Regions from separate parts of the Brevibacillus sp. SKDU10 genome, predicted to be linked through region 3. Evidence: riboswitches for the same ligand, from Rfam matches in the RefSeq annotation. Region 3 holds a riboswitch; each other region holds the start of a gene.

Region 1 (5,342 bases), on a different contig from region 3:
CTCAAGAATTTATAAAGTAAGAACAAAACGTGGATAACTTTACTAATTTTTTATATAATAGTTGCTAATTTTTAATATGCTTGATAAAATGTTATTTTTAACAAAACCACAATGTTGTTTTAATTTTTTTAAAGTCACAAAACCCCTTCCATAGATAAGGGGAAAAATACTGCAAAGGAGTGGTTACACTGGAAATGAATATAGGAAGAGAAATCAGGATGGAAGAAGCTACTGCCCCTACATTCCGCCAAGGCGTTAAGGATTGTATCCCTACCTTATTGGGCTACATTAGTATTGGACTAGCAGCTGGAGTAATTGGTGTCTCTTCTCACTTGAGCATTTTAGAAATTACTTTATTATCGGCTTTGGTATATGCCGGGTCAGCTCAATTTATCATTTGTGCCCTACTAGCAGCGAATAGTCCCTACTCAGCCATTATTGTAACTACTTTTATTGTAAACCTACGCAACTTTTTATTAAGCGCAACTCTGGCTCCCTCTTTCACCAAATATTCTTTATTAAAAAACATCGGAATTGGCGCACTGGTTACAGATGAATCCTTCGGTGTTGCTATCAATAAGATTACAAAGGGAGAGCAGATAAACGATCGCTGGATGAATGGTCTAAATCTTACCGCTTATATCATTTGGATCTTATCGTGTATGCTAGGAGCTATTCTTGGGAAATGGATTACGAATCCAATGGTATTTGGGTTGGATTTTGCTTTAACAGCAATGTTTGTAGCCTTGCTTGTCCTGCAATTGCAATCTATGGAGCCTTCAAAGCTCAAGCATTCTCTCAGTCTTGTTGTATATATGATCATAGCTATGCTGGTTTTATCCTTTCTGGTCCCTTCACACGTTGCAGTAATTTTAGCGACGGTTATTGTAGCTACTATTGGGGTGGTGACAGATAAATGAGCCTTAATCTATCCATTCTTCTTCTCATACTCGGTTGTACATTTGTAACAGTAATTCCGCGTATTCTGCCATTTTTAGTGGTTCGTAACTTACAATTGCCTGCCCCTGTACTTAAATGGCTTTCTTTTATACCTATTTGTATTCTCACAGCCCTCGTTGTGGAGAGTGTCATTGATAAAAGCAGTGATTCAATCGGAGTGAATTGGCTAACACTCATGGCGATTGTTCCGACTCTATTATTAGCTTTGCGGACGAAAAGCCTTGCCATTACTGTCATTTTCGGCGTTATTTTGATGGGATTACTAAGATTATGTAGTACATATTTATAAAACAAAATCCCCTTTGCTCAACAATAACGAAGCCATGCGTGCATGAACTTCATAATTGTTGACTCCAAGGGGATTTGATTTCTTTTTAGCTTGCTATCATCATGCTTTTTCTTCAAACAACCGAGCTATCTCGATAATAACATGAACAGCTTTTTCCATATTATCTACAGAAACATATTCGAATTTACCGTGATAATTTTCCCCACCAGTAAAAATATTTGGCGTTGGCAGACCCATATATGATAATTGAGAGCCATCCGTACCACCTCGGATCGGGTTGATTACCGGCTCGATATTGAGGTTTTTCATCGCTTCATAGGCAATGTCAACAACTTCCTTAACCGGTTCAATTTTATCGCGCATGTTGTAGTATTGATCATTGAGTTCAAAGCTGATATTTTCTTCGCCGTATTTCTCCTGCATCTTTTTCACGATGCTTGTTACTTTCTCTTTTTTGGCATTAAAATGATCTTTATCAAAATCTCTAATAATGTATTGAGATTTACTTTGTTCGACATCACCGTTTATTGAGCTAAGATGGTAAAAGCCCTCATAGCCCTCTGTGTACTCTGGCGCCTCTTCTTCAGGAAGTTGTGCATGGAATTCCATTGCTAGCTTACTAGCGTTTAGCATTTTATTTTTGGCTGTTCCAGGATGCGTGCTAACTCCCCTAAAAGTAAGCTTGAGCTCTGCGGCGTTAAAGCTTTCATACTCCAAGCCACCTAGCGGCCCTCCGTCCATTGTGTACGCAAATTTCGCACCAAAAGCTGCCACATCAAAATGAGCCGGCCCTCTACTGATTTCTTCGTCAGGAGTGAATGCCACCCTAATTTTCCCATGTTTAATTTCCGGATGCTTTAGCAAATAATCCATGGCGGTCATAATTTCAGTAATACCCGCTTTATCATCTGCTCCAAGCAAGGTTGTCCCATCGGTCGTAATCAATGTGTGACCCTTGTAGGACGGTAGCTCTGGGAATAATTCCGGTGATAAAACAACGCCCAGTTCTTTATGTAGCGTAATGGCTTTACCGTCAAAATTTTCGTGAACCTGCGGATTAACATTTTTGCCTGTAAAATCCGTGGCAGTATCTAGATGGGATAAAAAGCCGATTACGGGAACTTGCTTATCCGTATTTGCAGGGAGTGTCGCCATGACATATCCATTTGCATCCATCGCAACCTCTGAAAGTCCCATCGCCTTTAGTTCTTCAACTAGCAATTTACCCAGCTCTAGCTGACCTGGTGTAGACGGAACTGTCTGGCTCTGGGCATTGGATTGTGTATCAATCTTTACATATCTTGTAAAACGCTCTATGATATCCTGCTTCACTCAAATTCACTCCCTTTTTCATTACATCTTTTTTTATTATACCGCTTGATGGGCGATATTTCCATTTGGTACTCCTATTGCTAACCTATCAACTGGAATGGGAGGATTACCGGATTACCTACAATACAAGCATTCCTATATGCGGAGTAGTCTTCTATCTTGTGTTTTAAGGCAATTTACATTCCAAAATAAAAGCTGAAGGGAAACAATTACTGAAGAATCTATATGATGAAAAAATGGAGCTAGGCAGTAGTATCCTCGGCATAATTTAAGTTTTACTAAAAAATATTTGACATTTTTCTCAGAAAAGAGTAAAGTAAAAAAAGCTTAAGCAACCGAGAATAAAATATGAAACCTTCTTATCAAGAGAGGCGGAGGGACTGGCCCTTTGATGCCTCGGCAGCGGACTCGTATTTAGAGTGCTGTGCCAAATCCAGCAAGCATGTGCTTGAAAGATGAGAAGAGTGATTCTTATCCCATATAAGACCTCTTCTCACAAGAAGAGGTCTTCTTCATTTTTTCTCAGAAAAAGTTTAGAAATAGAGAGGGTGTTATTGATGAATCAGACAAAAGGAAGTGCGTTGGCTTTATTGCCGCTTGGTATATTTTTAGCACTATTTATTGGCTCTGGAATTATTACTGGAGATTTTTATCAGCTGCCAATCATTGTTGCTATTTTGATCGCGAGTACGGTTGCATTAGTAATGAACCGAAAAGATAGCTTTACCACAAAGGTAGAACGATTTGCTAAAGGAGCAGGCAATCCAAATATCGTTATTATGTTATTAATCTTTGTGTTAGCTGGTGCGTTTTCTCAAACAGCTAAAGGAATGGGCAGTGTTGAAGCTACCGTAAACCTAGCCCTTTCCGTTTTGCCTCAGGGTCTTCTAGTTGTTGGTTTATTTGTAATCGGATCATTTATTTCACTCGCAATGGGGACATCCATGGGCACTATTGCTGCATTAGCTCCAATTGCCGTAGGAATCAGCCAACAAACTGATATCTCTGTTGCATTCACAATGGCTACTGTTGTCGGAGGAGCTATGTTCGGAGATAATTTATCATTTATTTCTGATACGACAATTGCCGCGGTACGCACGCAAGGAACAGAAATGAAAGATAAATTCAAAACCAACTTTTTAATTGTATTACCAGCCGCCATTTTAACATGCATCCTATTAATCGTGCTTACATTAGGAAGTCATACAAATATTACAGTTGGAACCTTCAATTGGGTCAAAGTGTTACCTTATGCAGGAGTGCTGCTTGCGGCCTTGCTAGGCTGGAATGTACTTGTGGTTCTAATGGGAGGAACTGTTTTATCAGGTGTCATCGGAATGTTAGATGGAAGCTACACACTTGCCACTTTCTTCAAAAATGTGACGCTAGGGATTAGTGGAATGATGGAGCTTGTATTGCTAACCATGCTCATTGGCGGAATGATTGAGATTATTCAACATAATGGCGGGATTCAATATCTATTACATGTATTGACGCGTAATATTCGATCAAAAAAAGGCGCAGAATTTGGTATTGCTGGTCTTGTGAGCCTGACAAATATGTGTACAGCTAACAATACAATCGCTATTATTTTCGCAGGTCCGCTTGCTAAAAATATTTCAGATCAATATGAAATCGATCCAAGAAAATCTGCAAGCTTACTAGATTTATTTTCGTGCAGCGTACAAGGGATCATTCCTTACGGAGCCCAAATGTTAACGGCAGCAGGATTTGCTTCGCTTTCACCAATCGAACTATTGCCATTTGCTTTTTATCCACTGCTAGTTGCTGTTTGCGGCATCGTGTCAATCGTGATTAACTTTCCACGTTTTTCATCGAATGCCAAAAAAGCTAGTATCATAAAACCTCTGAATGAAAAAGAAGAAGCCCTATATAAGACATCCTAGTGGTTATTCTCCTTGCATCACTAGCAATTCACACGAGTTATGCTACTTACTTCAGAATATCGCTATAATAAATGTCAGGAAAACGAAATACGTAGAATGAAAAAAGCGGTAGGTATTAACCTACTGCTTTTCTATTGATCATTTTTTATCCTTAGCTGTCACTCTAATCGTTCATGTATCTACGCTTAAACAAGACCAATATTTTTTTGAGTCACTATCCTCCTTTATTCTTGTTGTTCTCACAACAGTTCTTTCATAGTGAAACGTAAAAAGCTACCTTCCATAAAGGAAAGGTAGCTTTACTTTCTACGCACGTATTTTTATCGTGCTTCATTGAATGAAATAAACTCTTTAGTTCTTTTTTTTTAAAACAAGATCACGGACCATTTCAATCGCTTTCTCTTTTCCAAGCGGGAAGGTTCCAAGAGACCATGTAGGGTTATCTAGCATATAAACATGTCCATTTTTAACCGCTTTTAGCTTACCCCAAAGCTCTGATTTCTGCATATCATCCAGCTTTTTCTGTGCAACAGCAAGATTGCTACCGTATAATCCTAAGAAAATATAGTCTGGATTAAACTTATACAGGTTTTCAAGCGATACGATTTCTACAAGCTTTTCTTTCGGAGCTCCTTCTGCCATAGGCAAACCTAAATCAGTAAATAAAACGTCTCCTAAAAGCGCCTTACCATAGATACGATATTGGGAAGCGTTTGTAACATATAGAGCAAATGTTGCATCCTTCGATTGCTTTTTAATTTCATCCCCAATTTGTTTCGCTTTTGCATCATATTGAGCAAGCCATTCGTTCATTTCCTTTTCTTTGCCTAAAATACTTGCCATTTCCGGGAATC
Region 2 (5,342 bases), on a different contig from region 3:
TGCTGTAGATACCGATTTTAATTGTAACAGGAGGGTGATTTTCTTACCATTTTATTTTATTCATATTATGATCATATATATAAAATTTTGCAAACTGTTCAATTTGTGTACACATTTTTTCCATTAAGGCAAATTTTGCTAGATTTTTTTCAAAATATGGGTTATGATCTTAGTAGAAAGTGATTTTCTAATTTTACCCAAGGGGGAGATTTTATGAGCATCGCAATCGCTGTACTGCAATTCCTTGGCGCAGTAATCCCTTTAGTAATTGATCTTCTAAAGGCGGTCGCTTAGGACTAATCATTTTCAAATTATTTTAATGTCCTTATTTTTAACATTTTTGCCAAAAGGCCAGCTTCCTATGAGCTGGCCTTTTGGCATTTTTGAACTAGTAAACGATTTTGGTAGTGGCTCTGTCAGCATCTCAACTGTTTTTTAAACAGTGTCAGGAAATGTCACTATTAGAGGCTAGAATGGAGGGAGAAAAGGGGGAGAATGATGTTTAAGCAATTACATTGCCTTGCCATTTATACGAAAGACTTGGAATCAGCTATTCTTTTCTATGAGAAAATGGGGTTAGTAAAAAAGTGGGAGGCTGAACAAATTCCGGGTAAACCATGGAAACTAGTAGGTATGGGGTTTGGAGAAGGCCATGCAGAATTAGTTTTGAAAAATAACCCTGAATTACATTTCATAGAGCCAGAGATTTTTGTAGAAGATGTCACTGCATTCTATGAACAGTGGAAAGACGATCCTTCCATTTAGTGGATTCGTCCGGCATTTTCCAATTCATTAGGTGGTCATGTAGCTATTATAGAGGCGCCGGATGGTAATGTGTTTGTCTTAATCGGGAAGTAGCCTGATAAATATGATACAATGGGAGGAATGTAACTTTTATTGATCATAAAAACATGGGGGGAGAGAGTGATTGAACTTTATTGGAAAACACTCGCTAAATCTATTGCTGCTGATTGTCGGGCCTACATTTTTCCTGAATCTATTTATTAAGGAAAGCACTGCAAAAAATATCATTAGTGTCGTTAGTTTCCTTCTAGTGTTGCTTGTTGTTATTTGTGGAAGAAGATATCAGAGGAAGAATTCAGAATAAAAGAAAAGATGTGATAAACTTCTTCCTTCTCGGTTCTTATGTGTGACCTTTCTACATACATTGTTGTCAGAACGAAAGGAGAGGGGCACATGGAAGCTACAATTGCTCGGTATTTTGCGATCAAACAACAGCAAAAAGAGCTAGAAGAGGAACTGGCAGAGCTACGTCGGATTCTGTTGGCTGTTTATACAGAACCGTGTGAGATTGAGATTGGAGACTACCGTCTGAAAATTAGTCAGCAAGAGAAGAAAGAGTTTAATGAGGAACACCTGCTTAAAGCCGTAGAAGATCCGCAAATATGGAGGCTGATGTCCAAGGTGGATGTGGCAAAAATAAACAGCCTACTTAAGCTAGGTGTCATAAAAGAAGAAACACTCGCAGATACGTACACGGTGAAACAGACCTCATATGTTCAGGTATCTAAAAAGTAAGCGATGATCCAAAAGTCAAATTTTCATCTTACATATAGAAAAAGGCGTGCGACTGGCAACAGTGAAGCACGCCTTTTTACATCCTACACGATTATCAGCTTACACTTGTACAGCTTCCACAGCTTTTTGAACAGCCTGCTCTAAATCCTGCAAAATATCATCAATTGCCTCTGTACCTACGGAAAGACGAATCATCCCAGGGGTCACCCCGGCCTTAGCTTGTTCTTCTGGGGTAAGTTGGAGATGAGTAGTACTAGCCGGATGTATGATCAACGACTTGGAGTCTCCTACATTAGCCAAATGAGAGAACAATTGAACAGATTCAATTACTTTTTTGCCAGCTTCTACTCCGCCTTTGATTCCAAAAGTCAACAAAGCCCCATGACCATCTGGTAAATAGCGCTGACTAAGTTCGTAGGTAGGCGAGCTAGCAAGCCCTGGATAACTCACCCACTCTACATCGTTGTGTTGTTCTAAATATTGAGCGACAGCAAGTGCATTTTGACTATGCCGTTCCATCCGCAGGTGGAGAGTTTCTAGGCCTTGTAAGAATAAAAAGGAGTTAAAAGGAGATAAGGTAGCTCCTACATCTCGCTGTAGCTGCACACGAGCTTTTACGATATAAGCAGCATTGCCAACCGCCTCTGTATATACAATTCCATTGTAGGTAGGGTCTGGAGTGGAGAGGCCAGGGAACTTGCCGTTACTCCAATCGAAATGACCGGAGTCTACGATAATTCCCCCGATAGATGTGCCGTGACCGCCAATAAATTTGGTAGCAGAATGGATAACGATATCTGCCCCGTGTTCAATCGGCCGGCACAAAATAGGGGAGGCAAAGGTATTATCCACAAGGAGCGGTAATCCATATTCATGAGCTATGGTAGCAATAGCATTTAGATCGGCAACCTGCATTTGGGGATTTCCGATCGTTTCGCAGAAAATAGCCTTGGTTTTGTCCGTAATCTTTGAACGGAAATTGTCTGGATTGGATTGGTCAACAAAATGAACTGTAATTCCGAGCTTTGCAAAGGTATGGGCAAATAAATTGTAGGTTCCCCCATATAAACTGCTCGAGGAGATGATTTCATCACCGGCTTGTGCAATATTTAATAAGGCAAATGTAATGGCGGCTTGACCAGATGCAGTTGCAAGCGCCCCAATACCGCCTTCTAGAAGGGCAACACGTTTCTCAAATACATCCTGGGTTGGATTCATGATGCGGGTATAAATGTTCCCAGGCTCCTGTAACGCGAATAGATTGGCTGCATGGCTGGTGTCACGAAATTCATAGGAGGATGTTTGATAGATGGGAACGGCAAGAGCGCCGGTAGTTGGGTCTGCCACTTGACCTCCGTGAAGGGCTAATGTTTCTCTTTTCCAATTGAGGTTTGACATAAAAAAACCACTCCTTTTCCATGTAAAGTAAGGTGATTCTCTTGGTTTCAATGGTTGGCCCAGTAGAGAGGGAAGACAGGCTTCTCATAGCAAAAAGCCCTCCTCTGAGTAGAGGAAGGCTGCGTTACTAATTTCGCATACATTCATCTCTCAGAACCTTTCGGATTCTGCAGGATTTAGCACCAAGAACGCTATGTTCCGGTTGCCGGGCTTCGTCGGGCCAGTCCCTCCACCACTCTTGATGAAAATGAAAGTTTGTTCTATTGTAAGAAGCTTGAAGGGATAAGTCAATAAGATTTTGTACATTCTGAAAAAAGGTGGAATAAAATTCAGTGTTCGTTTTGGGAAGCCTTGAAATCATCTTGTTTTATCTGGATTAAACTTCTAAAAATTTAACTACATATCGACAGCAAAACAGATTTATTTGCAGGATACATGAAGTGAATAATCATGAATAAAAATACAAATAAGTATAATTATACATAATGAGCTGCATAACTTGTATAGTAGCTTGCTTTTTGGAGGGTAATATAGAGTTAGCTGGAAACATGAAAACCTACATACAAGCATCACTCCCTTTTTTGTTCACATTTTTACATTTCCCTATTTACTCTTTTTCGTTCTTTTTGCTACTATAGGGAAAGGTGTCTTGCCCCAATTTTTGGGGTGAATTGGCACGGGTGGGCCGAGGGGTTGTTTTGTTTAAAGAAGGGAACCGATATTGTACTCATTTTTTCGTAAAAGATTTGATGTAAAAGGTCATCAAACAACGGTTCGCAATGAAATTTTGGCTGGTTTAACCACGTTTTTCACCGCTGTCTACATCATTGCCGTGAATTCAATGATCTTATCGGATGCAGGTATACCATTGGAAGCAGGTATTGTTGCCACGATCATTATCTCCTTCATAGGATGCTTGATCATGGGTTTTTGGGCGAATGCTCCTGTAGCACTTGTTCCTGGTATGGGCATTAATGCGTTTTTCTCCTATACGATTGTTAAATCTATGGGATTGTCATGGGAGAGCGCTTTGGCAGTTGTATTCATGTCAGGTGTTTTATTTATCGTGATTGCTTTTACACCAGTTGCCAAAATCTTAGCGAAAAGCATTCCACTGTCTCTAAAAGAAGGAATGACGGTTGGAATTGGGTTGTTTCTTACCTTTATTGGTTTGCAAAAAGGCGGCTTAATCGTGCCTAATCCATCTACATTTATTGCTTTAGGTGATCTGGGCGATACGAAGGTAGTATTGGGATTGGTCAGCTTAGTAATTGCCGTCGTGCTATTTTTACGCAATGTAAAAGGTAGCTTTTTAATCAGTATTATTGTTAATACGCTGATTGCTATTGCCCTTGGTACGGTAGGTGGTACTAGTCAGGGAAGTGATTTCTCGTTCTCAACGTACCTCACTATCTTTGGAGCATTTTCGTTTGACGGCATAGTTACTGCTGGATTTTGGCTGGCTGTGTTTCCGCTAACCATGGTGATTGTTTTTGAAAATATGGGGCTTTTGCACAGCATGGTTCCAGAAAGCAAATTTGCTCGTACTTTTCAAGCAAACTCCATTTCAGCTATGCTTTCTGGATTGTTTGGTACGAGTCCAACTGTGTCTTCAGCGGAAAGTTCTGCAGGAATTGCCGCTGGCGGGAAAACAGGGATTACAGCAATTACGGTAGGAATTCTGTTCTTGATCTCGATCTTTTGCATTCCTGTCATTCGTTACGTGCCGGATACAGCGATTGCTCCCATCTTAATTCTGGTTGGTAGCCTAATGATGCAAAGTGTGAGTCAGATCAAGTTCACCGACATGTCAGAAGGCTTGCCGGCGTTCTTGATCATTGTGCTGATTCCCTTTACAGCGAGTATTGCAGATGGAATTGCTTTCGGATTTATGGCGTATCCAATTGTTAAACTGGCGATGGGCAGACGTAAAGAAATTCCCTTGCCGCTTTTAATCATTTCGTTTATGTTTTTCCTATATTTTGTGTTGCTGGCATTGCAGCTTCATTAAGGTAAAAGGCAGCCATTTTCTCTTTTGAGAGGATGGCTGCTTTTTTGTATACGGGCATGAGAAGTATGAATGCAGGAATGCAGGATGGATAATTGAACGGCTAGTAACTCTAGATGGAGCAAGCATTTTTCTTTTTTTACTAGTTTTAGAAGCTTGTGTGACTGAATATATTGAAGAGAAATATATCCCAATCTATGAAACAGTAAAGAAGGTGAGATTCTGTACAAGACGACGAGCAGATATCGCTATTACAGAGAAGCTTTCGCGAACCTATCTATGCCGTTTGCCTATATTGACCTTGATTTGTTGGATCAAAATATTGCTGAAATTGTAGCTAGGAGCAATGGTAAACGTATACGAATTGCCAGTAAGTCAATTCGTTCTATTCCTATGC
Region 3 (5,342 bases):
TTAGCAAAGGAATTACATGAGAGCCCACCTGCTCGTGAAATGGATATGCTGCTTGCCACAGGAGAACAGGTTTCCATTGCGTTACTTAGTATGGCTCTACAGAGCAGAGGGTACGAGGCTGTGTCCATGACAGGCTGGCAAGCTGGCATTTTAACGGAAGAGAAGCATGGAAAGGCACGCATTAGTACGATTAACAGTCAACGGATTGAGCAAGAATTACAGCAGGGGAAAATTGTCATCGTAGCAGGTTTTCAAGGAGCTAGCGAAAACGGAGAAATTACAACATTGGGACGGGGCGGGTCTGATACTACAGCGGTAACAATTGCGGCTAGTCTCCAGGCTACCTGCTGTGAAATCTACACTGATGTATCAGGGGTATTTACAGCCGATCCGCGCATTGTTTCTCGTGCACAAAAGTTAAGCTCCATTTCATATGATGAGATGCTAGAATTAGCAACTCTAGGAGCTGGTGTATTGCATCCGCGTTCTGTGGAAAGTGCAAAAAAACATCGAGTTCGACTTGTGGTTCGTTCCAGTTTTACAGAAGAAGAGGGAACATTGGTTGAGGAGGAGACAAACATGGAGTTAGGCAAAGTAATCAGCGGAATAGCTCATGACAAAGATGTAGCTTCTATAACGGTTATCGGAATGCCTGTAAAAGTAGGCATGTTATCTTTATTATTTAAAGCATTGGCGGACGCTTCTATTAATGTAGACATCATTATTCAAAGCACCTATCATGACAAAGCAAATAATGTTTCCTTTACGATCTCCGCTGATGATTTACATAGAACGCTGGAGACCTTGGCGGCTCATCAGGAGGAGTTAGGCTTTGAGCATGTGGAATATGAATCTGGCCTTGCAAAAGTTTCAATTGTAGGAGCTGGTATGATAACCAATCCGGGGGTGGCAGCCGATATGTTTAGTCATTTATCCAGCCAGGATATTCTCATTCGGATGGTATCTACCTCTGATATTAAGGTATCTTGTGTTATCCCAGCAGAAAAAGTTGCGCAAGCTGTAGCTACACTGCATACGGCGTTTGGATTGGATGTTTCTGCGGATGCTGTCGTATACGCTTAATTTGTTTTAGATAAAACAGCATGTAGAGTGCTTCAAATGGACAGGGATAGGATTGGATTAATCAAGGAGCCTGGTGGAGAGACTTCCACCGGGCTTTATGTGTTTTTTCTGAATTCTATTGACAAATAGTACACTTTTTCAAATAATGGAGGGAAAAACTTTTGGAGAGGGAATTGCCAAATGATCCGAAAACTAACAGAAGCAGATTATGAAGCATTTATGGAATTGGTATCAAAAGAGAGAAGCTTGAACTTATTTCTTATTGGTGATGTCGAAAATTTTGGCTTCTCTACCCCTTTTCAAGAGTTATGGGGAGAATGGTCAGCGAGTGACCAGACAAAACTCTCTGCGGTGCTCCTGCGGTATTATCACTCATACGTATTTTATGCTTTGGATAGGTTTGATATGGAAGGGTTCAGTGAAATTATCCTTGCTGACAAGAAGCTGGAGGTTTTATCAGGAAAACAAGATTCTTTGCAGGCCTTTGCAAGCCATCTGCCGAAGCATGAGATCAAAACTACCTATTTTGCAGAATTAGAAGATGACTCTCGATTATCTCAGGATGACATCAAGGGATTTGAGGTAAAAAAAGCCACCGTTCATGATGTAAAAAAAATCGTCAGCCTACGTGATCAGATTCAAGAGTTTGGCAGATCTGCTGATGCAGAAGAAGCATTGAAACACACACTGGAAAGCGGTACGGGGAGAACCTATTATGTCGAGGTGAACACAGAAACGGTAGCCTGTGCTTCGACAACAGCCGAGTGTTCGATGGCTGCCATGATTGTTGGTGTTTGTACTCATCCCATTTATCGCAAGCGGGGGTATGCTAGTGCTTGCATGGCAGCGCTGTGCAGGGATGTTTTAGCGGAAGGGCGAAGCTTGTGCTTATTTTATGATAATCAAGCGGCTGGAGCTATTTATAAACGTTTGGGCTTTCAGGACATTGGAATGTGGACGATGTATCAAATAAAAAGAGAAGAATCCTTTTCATTGAAATAGATTGACAATTCTTACTCGAAAGAAGTATGATAAACATAATTATATAGAAATCTCTTATCAAGAGTGGTGGAGGGACTGGCCCGAAGAAACCCGGCAACCCCGCAAGAAGCGGAGAGGTGCTAAATCCAGCAGGCACACATGAAGTAGTCTGGCAGATAAGAGCGGGTCTAGTCGATACGATCAAACCCCTCTTCTCCGGAAGAGGGGTTTTTTAGCACATAGGTACCTGCACTTTAGGGCATCAAGTGGAAATAGGAGGAATTGCATTGAGAAAAGCAACGATTCACAACCTAGAGTTGGAATGTGGCGAGGTGCTCCGTCAAGTGGAAATCGGTTATACAACAAGCGGTACGTACAACTCTGAGCAATCGAATGCAATTTTGGTTTGCCACGCATTAACTGGAGACAGTCAAGTGGTAGGTGATGGTGAAAAGCCAGGCTGGTGGGATGGGCTGATTGGGCCAGGAAAAGCAATTGATACCAATTATTATTACGTGATTTGCACAAACGTCTTAGGTGGCTGTTACGGAACAACAGGTCCTGCAAGTATGAATGCGGAAACTAAAGAGCCATATGCAACTCATTTTCCTGTTGTGACGATCCGAGACATGGTACGCGCCCAATACAAGCTCATTGAGCAACTGGGGATTTCTCATCTTTATGCGGTCATTGGCGGTTCGATGGGTGGTATGCAGGTTTATGAGTGGGCGGTTGAATATCCCCAAATGATGGATGTAGTGATCCCAGTGGCTACCTGCGCTCAGTTATCAGCTATGGCCATTGCTTACAATGATGTGGCAAGGCAAGCGATTTGTAATGATCCAGATTGGAATAATGGACATTATTATCCTCAGTTAGGTCCTATTCGCGGGTTGGCAACAGCGCGTATGGTTGGCATGATTACATACCGGACAGCCGAATTATTTGAAGAACGATTTGGCAGGGCCCATCAAGGAACCGTGCATGCCGACTTAGTGGATACCACATTTGAAGTGGAAAGCTATTTACGTTATCAAGGCGATAAGCTCGTGCAGCGCTTTGATGCAAATAGCTATCTGTATCTCCTAAAAGCAATGGATACACACGATATTGGTAGGGGAAGGGATGGGATTGAAAACGCATTGTCGCGTATCAAAGCCAAGGTAGTCTGTATAGCTATTTCCAACGATTTGTTGTATCCAATTCCTCATCAGCTTTGGCTATCCTCTACGTTAAAACAACAGGGGAAGGATGTTGATTTTTTTGCAATTGACTCCGTATTTGGACATGATGGTTTTTTAGTTGAAATGGATAAAATGGCTCAGCTAGTAGGGCCTTATTTTCCTGTAACAGTAAAAGAGCAACAAACATCATTGATTGGATAACCAGCTTATCAGATGATGAAGAGAAAGCAGACAGGTAGGAAACCATGACAATGACAACTAGTAATGATGTAAACGTATATAAGAGCTCTGCACGTAAAAACAGGTTGTTACCCTGAGATAACAACCTGAATGTGTGCAGTTGGTTCTTTTTTTTTGTCCTTTCCCAGAAGAGTGAGTGTGGCATTTGACTCACGCTCTAACCACTTGCCAATAGATCCGGCAATAAAGCCTGTCTCAAACTGTAGGGTGCGTTCTAGTCGATTTGTAGTCTGCATGGTAAGATGAGGATGTGTCAGGAGATATTCAATTTGTCCAGCTGTACTCAAGGTTAATTCCAGCTTTCCTAAGCCGAGCTGGATGAAGGCTAATATCAGATCTTCTGCCGCATCTATATGATAGGTCTCACCTATCTCTTTCCCCATCCAATAAAGAATAGGAGCTTCGCAATCTCCCAGTAATTCCTGAGTGACTACATTTCGAAAAAAGAGATGACCGGCAAAAGGCATGTTCATTTGTTGCATGCGCTGACGATCATATACTGAAAACTCAGGTAAAAGCTGTTGTAGGATATCAGTAGCTTGTCTCACTCTTGCTCGTCCTCCTTTTGTGTATGATTTCTATTCTATGAAAGAAAAAAACAATTATGCTAAGACTAGGGAAATGATAGGAGTAAATGAGGGATGAGTCAGATATATCTGATAGATACGTGGTCATAATAAGAATAAATGACAAGAAAAGCTAGGAATGATATAGATTACAATTAATCTAAGAATGTATTAAGTCTATTCAATTGCTTGACGCTACTAAGAGGTAGGAGTACAATTGGTTTTGGTCACATAATTTCCAATCTTTATTCTTTATTTAGACACAACTCGTTTGCGCCCGCGGTTTTTTATGCGTTGGATTGACAGACTTTTGAAACCATTTCGCAAACTGGAAACATTTTGTGTTTCCCTATTGAGGGGTTGGTTTTTCGTGAATAGAGGATGTTCTTCCAAAGTGGAAGCGGAGCGGAACATGTGTCTTGCTTGAACCTGCATGGTGATGGCATAGGTATTGTAAGATAACATTTTCCACACATCAATGAAGGGGGGACCCAAGGCATGGCAAGTAAGAAAAACTTCGCTTTGCACAAGCTTCACACTCTACTCGGGTTGTTTCCGATCGGGTTGTTTTTACTGTTCCATTTAACGGCGAACTTTCAAGCAACCAAAGGGCCGGAAGCATTTAACGAAGCGGTTGGCCTAATTGAAAAGGCACCGTTCTTATTGTTTTTGGAATTTGCATTCATTTATCTCCCACTGTTGTTCCACGCCATTTACGGTCTATATCTTGCATTTCAAGCAAAACCGAACAATGGCAACTACTCGTTTTTCCGCAATCAAATGTATCTCTGGCAGCGTATTACAGGTGTTTTCACGCTGATTTTCGTAGCGTGGCATGTATGGCAAACACGTATTGCCAAAGCACTTGGTACTGTCGAAATTAACTATGACCTCATGCATGATATTTTCACTAACCCAGTAATGATAGCGTTTTACGCTGTAGGTGTTCTATCCGCTGTGTTCCACCTTTGCAATGGTGTATGGTCGTTCTTAGTGCATTGGGGCATTACAGTAGGGCCGCGTTCACAACGTATGGCAACTTATTTCACCATGATCCTGTTCGTAGCATTATCCTACGTAGGCTTGCGTGCCGTATTCGCATTCGTGTAAGAGAAGGGGGAATAAAACATGGCGAAGGGTAAATTAATTATTGTCGGCGGTGGCCTAGCTGGACTAATGGCGACAATTAAAGCAGCAGAAAAAGGGGTAGCCGTAGAACTTTTTTCCCTAGTTCCGGTTAAGCGCTCTCACTCAGTCTGTGCGCAGGGCGGTATTAATGGAGCTGTTA

What was found. A riboswitch is a leader RNA that binds a small molecule or an ion and turns the genes downstream of it on or off. The one in region 3 is predicted to bind S-adenosylmethionine.
Region 1: another riboswitch for S-adenosylmethionine. It lies ahead of AYJ08_RS12235 (Na+/H+ antiporter NhaC family protein); the one in region 3 lies ahead of metX (homoserine O-acetyltransferase MetX).
Region 2: another riboswitch for S-adenosylmethionine. It lies ahead of AYJ08_RS16595 (homocysteine synthase); the one in region 3 lies ahead of metX (homoserine O-acetyltransferase MetX).

Annotation. Positions count from the first base shown of each region.
Region 1 is NZ_LSSO01000155.1:75,030-80,371, forward strand. Features, by position in the region: gene AYJ08_RS12220 (AzlC family ABC transporter permease) at 195-920, shown strand; gene AYJ08_RS12225 (AzlD domain-containing protein) at 917-1,249, shown strand; gene pepT (peptidase T) at 1,349-2,581, opposite strand; SAM riboswitch class I at 2,938-3,043, shown strand; gene AYJ08_RS12235 (Na+/H+ antiporter NhaC family protein) at 3,139-4,488, shown strand; gene AYJ08_RS12240 (ABC transporter substrate-binding protein) at 4,840-5,342, opposite strand, start outside.
Region 2 is NZ_LSSO01000179.1:11,727-17,068, reverse strand. Features, by position in the region: partial or broken gene AYJ08_RS16610 (VOC family protein) at 499-858, shown strand; gene AYJ08_RS16600 (hypothetical protein) at 1,198-1,539, shown strand; gene AYJ08_RS16595 (homocysteine synthase) at 1,639-2,937, opposite strand; SAM riboswitch class I at 3,078-3,185, opposite strand; gene AYJ08_RS16590 (NCS2 family permease) at 3,659-4,948, shown strand; gene AYJ08_RS16585 (amino acid deaminase/aldolase) at 5,225-5,342, shown strand, end outside.
Region 3 is NZ_LSSO01000149.1:47,781-53,122, forward strand. Features, by position in the region: gene AYJ08_RS11140 (aspartate kinase) at 1-1,083, shown strand, start outside; gene AYJ08_RS11145 (GNAT family N-acetyltransferase) at 1,264-2,085, shown strand; SAM riboswitch class I at 2,137-2,247, shown strand; gene metX (homoserine O-acetyltransferase MetX) at 2,352-3,449, shown strand; gene AYJ08_RS11155 (DUF2507 domain-containing protein) at 3,557-4,036, opposite strand; gene AYJ08_RS11160 (succinate dehydrogenase cytochrome b558 subunit) at 4,553-5,164, shown strand; gene sdhA (succinate dehydrogenase flavoprotein subunit) at 5,183-5,342, shown strand, end outside.